Regions from separate parts of the Serratia sp. DFXYC6 genome, predicted to be linked through region 1. Evidence: riboswitches for the same ligand, from Rfam matches in the RefSeq annotation. Region 1 holds a riboswitch; the other holds the start of a gene.

Evidence for each region. Region 1 has a riboswitch for fluoride ahead of crcB (fluoride efflux transporter CrcB). Riboswitches for the same ligand answer to the same signal wherever they lie in the genome.
Region 2: it holds a riboswitch for fluoride, as region 1 does, so the genes downstream of both, AC2CGQ_RS07390 (DHHA2 domain-containing protein) here and crcB (fluoride efflux transporter CrcB) in region 1, are expected to answer to the same signal.

What each region holds. Positions count from the first base shown of each region.
Region 1 covers NZ_JBXUNV010000004.1:95,267-98,668, reverse strand. Annotated here, with positions in the region: gene AC2CGQ_RS19465 (multidrug effflux MFS transporter) at 1-792, opposite strand, end outside; gene AC2CGQ_RS19460 (TetR/AcrR family transcriptional regulator) at 799-1,395, opposite strand; gene crcB (fluoride efflux transporter CrcB) at 1,684-2,067, opposite strand; fluoride riboswitch at 2,147-2,209, opposite strand; gene AC2CGQ_RS19450 (GNAT family N-acetyltransferase) at 2,293-2,721, shown strand; gene AC2CGQ_RS19445 (diguanylate cyclase) at 2,723-3,402, opposite strand, start outside.
Region 2 covers NZ_JBXUNV010000001.1:1,527,039-1,530,440, forward strand. Annotated here, with positions in the region: gene AC2CGQ_RS07385 (diguanylate cyclase domain-containing protein) at 1-1,148, opposite strand, end outside; fluoride riboswitch at 1,324-1,399, shown strand; gene AC2CGQ_RS07390 (DHHA2 domain-containing protein) at 1,440-2,405, shown strand; gene AC2CGQ_RS07395 (adenine nucleotide alpha hydrolase family protein) at 2,409-2,837, shown strand; gene eno (phosphopyruvate hydratase) at 2,854-3,402, shown strand, end outside.

The DNA.
Region 1 (3,402 bases):
GATCAGCCCGACGCCGTTAATGGCGAAGCACAGGCTGAACATCTGCGGGCTGAGGCCGTAGATCTGCTGCAAGACGAAAGGCGAAGCGCCGATATAGGCGAACATGCCGGCCATTACGAAGCCCTGCGTCAGGCACAGCCCCATAAAATAGCGCTGGGTCAGCAACCCGCCGAGCGACATCAGCATCGCCAGGATACCGCCCTGGCTGCGGCGCTCTACCGGCAGGGATTCGCGCAGCTTCAGCGCCGACAGGCTGAACAGCAGCACCGCGATGGCCGCCAGTACGCCGAAGATGCCGCGCCAGTTCATCACCTGCAGCATCACGCCGCCCAGCACCGGCGCGACGATCGGCGCCAGGCCGTTAACCAGCATCAGCAAGGCGAAGAAACGGGTCAGCTCATGGCCGGCGTACAGATCGCGGGCAATGGCGCGGGAAATCACCGCGCCACCGGCGCCGGCGATGCCCTGCAGCAGGCGGGCGATCAGCAACTGGTCGATGGTGGGCGCCAACGCGCACCACAGCGAAGCGCCCAGCAGCAGGATCAGCGACAGCAGCAGCGGACGCATACGGCCCAGCTTGTCGCTGTAAGGGCCGAAAATCAGCTGGCCGACGCCCAGGCCGAGCAGCCCGGCGGTCAGGCTGAGCTGCGCGGCGGCGGTGGAGGTATTCAGCTCGCCCGCCATTTCCGGCAGGGCGGGCAGATAGAGATCGGTGCACAGCGGCCCCAGCGCGGCCAACAGGCCAAGCACGACGGCGTACACCAGACGTTGTCTGGCTAAGTGTTTGGTCATGGGAGATTAAGATTTCCTGAACAGGTGAGAAATGGCCTGCTGATACAGATCGCGCAGCAGGGACGCATCGGCTTTTTGCGTGGTAAGGATCCGGTAACCGGTGCCTTCGCTCATGACGGCGATAAACTCCACCCGGGCGGCGATCTCTTCCTCGCTGAAATGGGGGTACAGCCGCTGCAGATTGTGGCACACGTGGCGAAACAGCCGCGCTTCCGCATCGCTGAGCATTTTGGCCACCACCGGGTTGCGCGTGGCCTCGGCGGTCACTTCCAGCATCAGCATGTGATCGGTTTCGCTCTCGCCCGGCTGCTGAAACAGCGTGCGCGCCGCCAACGTGCCGGCGATCAGGTTGATGTGATCGCCAAGGTTTTCCAGCCGCTGCATCTTGTTGGTGATGATGCGATTGACGATCTCTTCGATGATCGCGTCTTTATTGGCGAAATAGCGATAGATTTGCCCGACGCTAAGCTGCGAGCCCTGGGCGATCTCCGCCATGCTGGCGGCGTGGAAGCCGTGGCGGCGAAAGCTGGTTTTCGCCGCTTCGACGATCTGATCGCGGCGAGCCTGCACTTTGGCCTGTTTACTGTCGTTGGGGGGGAGCATCTGCCCGATCCTTTGCTACGCGTGAGCCGGGTTCACATTTTTGGGTGTGAACGTTCATTCTCAATTGTAGTGTAACCGACCGGAAAGACGCAAGATGAACGCGTGCTGCGATAAAAGGCGTTTAAGCGAACAGGTAGGATTTGATAAAGGCGGCGACGATCAGCACGCACAGCGCAACGGCGATCGCTTCGGCGGCGGTTTTCGGCAGGCTAAACATAGCGATTTCTCATCCAGTCAGGGGTACTGGATGAGATTATGCGCATGCAAGATTAAGGAAACATTAAGGCCTTATCGCCCGTTGACCCACATCACCAGCATAAAGGCCAGCAGCGTCATCGCCAGCGAGCCGGCCAGGTTGAGCAGCATGTTGGCCAGCGCCCAGCCGAAGCGGCCATCCTGCATCAGGTATACCACCTCCAGCGAAAAGGTGGAGAAGGTGGTCAGGCCGCCGCAGAATCCGGTGGTGATCAGTAATTTCCAGGTGGGATCCAGATGCGTCATGCGGGTGAAAATCGCCATTGCCAGGCCGATGATAAAACCGCCGATCAGATTGACCATCAGCGTACCGAGCGGAATGTGGGCGTTCAGCGGATTCATTTTCATACTTACCGCCCAGCGCAAAACGCTGCCGACGCCGCCGCCGATAAATACGGCCAGTAAAGAGCTCAACATGGGGCAACTACCTTTCAATCAGAGAAATTCACGAGGCTCGGAAAGGGACAGGCGTAACGCTACGCGCCTCTCTCCGAGAGGTTACGTAGACATCATCAGCCTGTGAAGGCGGTTAGGGAGGAATGTCATCTCCAGCGTGCCGCACGGCCTTTTTCGCCGCACCCGGTGGATGTTACACCTAATGCCGCCTATTTTGTAGTATCGACACTCTGCGAGGTAAAACGGATGGAAATCAGAACGGCGCGTCTGAGCGACCGGCACGCTATCGCTGAATTAATGACGGCGCTGGGTTATCCCGGCACCGAGGCGTTTCTGACACAGCGGATGCACCAACTTCTGGCGCACCCGGACGAGGCGTTGCTGGTGGCGGAGCAGGGCGAACAAGTGCTGGGCGTGTTGTCGTTGCATTTTCTGCCGCAGTTGGCGTTGGCCGGCGACATTGGCCGCATCAGCTATTTTTGCGTCGACGATCGGGCGCGCGGCGCGGGCGTAGGGCGGCGGTTGCTGGCGGCAGGCGAGGCGCTGGCGCACCGTCGCGGCTGCGATCGGCTGGAAGTCCATTGCCACAGCCGCCGCGAGCGGGCGCATGCGTTTTACCGGCGTGAAGGCTTTGTCGAAGCGCCGAAGTATTTTGCCAAGTTATTAAGTCAGTAAGTTACTCCCCTGGCGGCGCCGCCGTTTCCAGCCGGTTGCGGCCATTCTGCTTCGCCCGATAGAGCGCGCCGTCGGCCGCTTTCAGCCAGTCCAGATAACCGCCCAGCGCGGGGTGGAAGTTAGCGATGCCGGCGCTGATCTGCAGCCGCAGCTGCGGCGCCTCCTTGAAGCTGACCGCGTCCAGCCGCTGCTGGATGCGGCGCAGAACGATTTCCGCCTGTTCAGCACTGGTGTTCGGCAGCACTGCGCCAAACTCGTCGCCGCCGTAGCGCCCGACGATATCCACGTTGCGCATGCCGATCAGCAGCTCTTCCGCCAACGCCGCCAGGGCTTCATCTCCCAGCGGATGACCGAAGGTGTCGTTGATGGTTTTGAAGCGATCGATATCCATCAGGATCAGCGTGGCGTTGTCCTGGTAGCGGCGGCAGCTGTCGAACTGGCGATGCAGCAGGTGCTCCCAGTGGCGGCGGTTATATAAGCCGGTCAGCCCATCGCGGGTGCTGATGCGCTGCAGCTCCTGTTTCTTTTCCGCCAACCGTTTGGCGGTGCGGTAGGTCACCAGACCAAGCAGCGTCGGATAAAGGTAGATCATCGGCAGGCACAGATAGATTTGCAGCGCCGTGCTGTGCGGGTGAAACGGGAAGCCGAGCAGCGCGGCGGTGAGCATCGCCGTGGCCAGTT
Region 2 (3,402 bases), on a different contig from region 1:
GACTCCTCCAGCCCGAACCAGGTTTTGTAGGCGCTGTTGGCGAACAGGTAGCGTTCATTGCCGTCGATCTGGCTGATTAAGGCCGGCATGTTGTCGGTAATGGCGCGCAAACGCTCCTTCTCCGCACTGAGCTGACATTCGGCGAGCACCCGGGTTTCAATCTCTTCGTTGAGTTTCTTGACGACCACGTTCAGCTCTCGCGTGCGGATTTCGACGCGTTGTTCCAGCTCGTGTTGCAGAGCGAACAGATCGGCCTCCGCCGCCTTGCGCTCGCTGATATCGACGATAACCGAGATGAAATGGTCCGGCTTGCCGTTAGGCAGCCGGTTTAACGCCACCGTCAGCTGCACCCAGATGATCGAGCCGTCGGCGCGGAAATAACGTTTCTCCAGCGAGTAAGTGCTGATCTCGTTTCTCAGCAGCTGCTGCAGTTTTTCCAGATCGGTGTTGAGATCGAGCGGATAGGTAATGTCCTGAAAGGTGCGATCCATCAGCTCGCGCTCGGAATAGCGCAACATTTCGCAGATGCGCGGATTGACCCGCAGCCAATACCCCTGCAGCGACACCAGCGCCATCCCTACCGCCGCCTGGGCGAAGGTCTGTTCGAACAGGGCTTCCGAGCGTTGCAGATTGGACTTCAGGTTTTCGGTATAGACGTGGCGTTCAATGCTCTGCAAATACTCCTCCACCACGGCAGCGAAATCGTGCAGGTCAGCCAGTTGTTCCGGGGAAAACGGCTGCGGCTGGCTGTCGATAATGCACAGGGTACCGAGCGGCAACCCGTCGAGCGACAGCAGTGGCTGCCCGACGTAAAAACCGATCCGCGGCCCGCCAATCACCAGCGGATTATCGAAAAAGCGCGGGTCTTTGGCGGTATCGGGCACCACCAGCGCTTCGCGTTGCAAGATAGCATGGCCGCAAAACGAGATATTGCGCGGCGTTTCCCGGGCATCCAGACCGTAACGCGATAAAAACCATTGGCGATCCCGGTCGATCAGCGACACCAGCGCGATGGTCACGCCGAAGTATTTCGCCGCCAACCGCGTGATGCGATCCAGTTTTTCCACCGAGTTTGAATCCAGCACGTTCAGCGAATGCAATACCGACAGGCGTTCGGCTTCGTTTTCGGGGAAGCAGGGTTCGAGCATGTTGTCTCCCATTGTGTCACCGACGGACCCGGCATAGCCACGTGAGTCCGTTCAGCGTTTCCGTCGATTAGCGGCAAATATCCTTGTCCATCATAGACTCACTCAGTATCAATCCGATTGCGCATTCTCGCCAGCTTTGCCAGGCGTTGCGTTTGTCACCGCGCTGCGCTACAGTCGTTCACAAGGTGATGGTGTTCCACCTTTCCCAACCGCCGCGTTCGCTCGAACCGGATGATGACGCCTGATATACAACTTCGCTTTATTTTTTAGGCAGGTATGTCAGGAGTCGCTATGAATGAAATCTCACGCTTTACCCCTTTTCCACTCCAGCCCGATGCCGACGCGCGGGAAATGCCGCTTTACGTTTTCGGCCATAAAAATCCCGACAGCGACAGCATCTGCAGCGCGCTGGTGGTCGCGGACTGGCTCAATCACCTTGGCAAACCGGCCGTCGCTTTCCGCCTTGGCGAACTGACGCCGGAAACCCGCTACATACTGGCCGCCGCCGGCGTACAAGCGCCTGCGCTGCTGACAGAAGATCTCCGTGACCGTAAAGTCTGGCTGGTCGATTTTACCGACGTCGAACAAGGGCCGGCCTCATTGCCCGACAGCGATGTGGTCGGCGTTATCGACCATCACCGGCTGGGCACGTTAGTCACTCGCAACCCGCCCGATGTCTGGGTTCGCGCCGTCGGCTGTTGCGCCACCGTGATCCTGCAGATCCTGGCGGCGGAAAGGCCGATGCCGCTTTCTTCCGCCCAGGCCACGCTGCTGCTGGGCGCCATTTTGAGCGATACCGTCGCGCTGAGCGCGCCGACCGCCACCGAACAGGATCGGCTGGCGGTCTCGCGGTTGCGCGCAATTGCTCATGTCGACTATGACGCCTTCACCGCCGGGCTGCTCGCCGCCAAAACCGATCTCTCGGGGCAATCCGCCGCGCAGTTGCTGCACCGCGACGCCAAGAATTACCGCATCCATAGCGTCTCGCTGCTGCTGTCGCAGATAGAAGTGCGGACCATGAGCGACATCGATCCGCTGTTGCCCGCACTGCAACAGGCGCTTGAACACGCGAAGCAGGAAGCCGGGCTGGAGATGGCCGCGCTATTGGTCACCGATATCACCTGCCGTCGCTCCACCCTGTATTTCTCGCCGAACCAGGTGCTCGACATTCGTCAGGTGTCTCTGCCCGGCATGACGAGCCGGAAAAAAGAGGTTTTACCGTGGTTAACCCGCCAGATCGCTAACGCAGGGAGATAAGTCATGCCGCTCTACCAACATGCTTTACTGCTGGTGCAGGATGAACGCGACGGCCGGCTGCTGTTGCATCATGCCGAACGCCTCAATCAGCAGATGAATACGCGCATCACCGTAGCGCACATCAGCGCCGACTATGCCGAGCTGGACTACCTCAGCGATTCGCTGACCAAAGATCGCCAGTCCAGCGAGGTGATCGCCGCCAAGGCCATGCTCAGCCGTCTGGTGGAGGACTGCTCAATCCCCCTGGAGGTGCGCGCAATTGTCAGTATCCATCGCTTCAAAGACGTCGAAGCCCTGATTGCCCGCGAAGGCGTCGATCTGTTGCTGTTAGGCCATCAGAACCGTCCGTTCGGCGTCTTTTCCTCCTTCGGCTTCGAGTTCATTAACCATTTGTCCATCGACGTGCTGATAAAGCATGTGCCAACTCCCTAGAATGAGGTGACTACCCATGAGCTATGAGATTGAAAACGTAACCGCCAGAGAAATCCTGGATTCGCGCGGCAACCCGACCGTCGAAGTCGAAATGAGCGCGGCGGGCGTCGTGGCACGGGCTTCGGTCCCCTCCGGCGCCAGCACCGGGTCGCGCGAGGCGGTGGAGCACCGCGACGGCGATCCGCACCGTTTCGGCGGCAAAGGCGTATTGGAGGCGGTGCACAGCGTCAAAACGGCGATCAATGAGGCGCTGCGCGGGGTGGATGTGCGCCAACAACAGGAGATTGACCGCCGGCTGATCGCGCTGGACGGCAGCGAGAACAAGAGTCGATTGGGGGCCAACGCCCTGCTCGGCGTTTCTCTGGCCACCGCCCGCCTCGCGGCGCAATTGTCTCAGTTGCCGCTGTATCGTTATCTGGGCGGCATCGGCGCCAACCTGCTGCCGGTGCCCTGCATGAATATCATCAACGGCGGCGTGCACGCCCGTTGGCAAGGGGCGGACTTTCAGGAGTTTATGATAGCCCCTCTGGGCGCGCCGTCGCTGCGCGAGGCCGTGCGCTGGGGC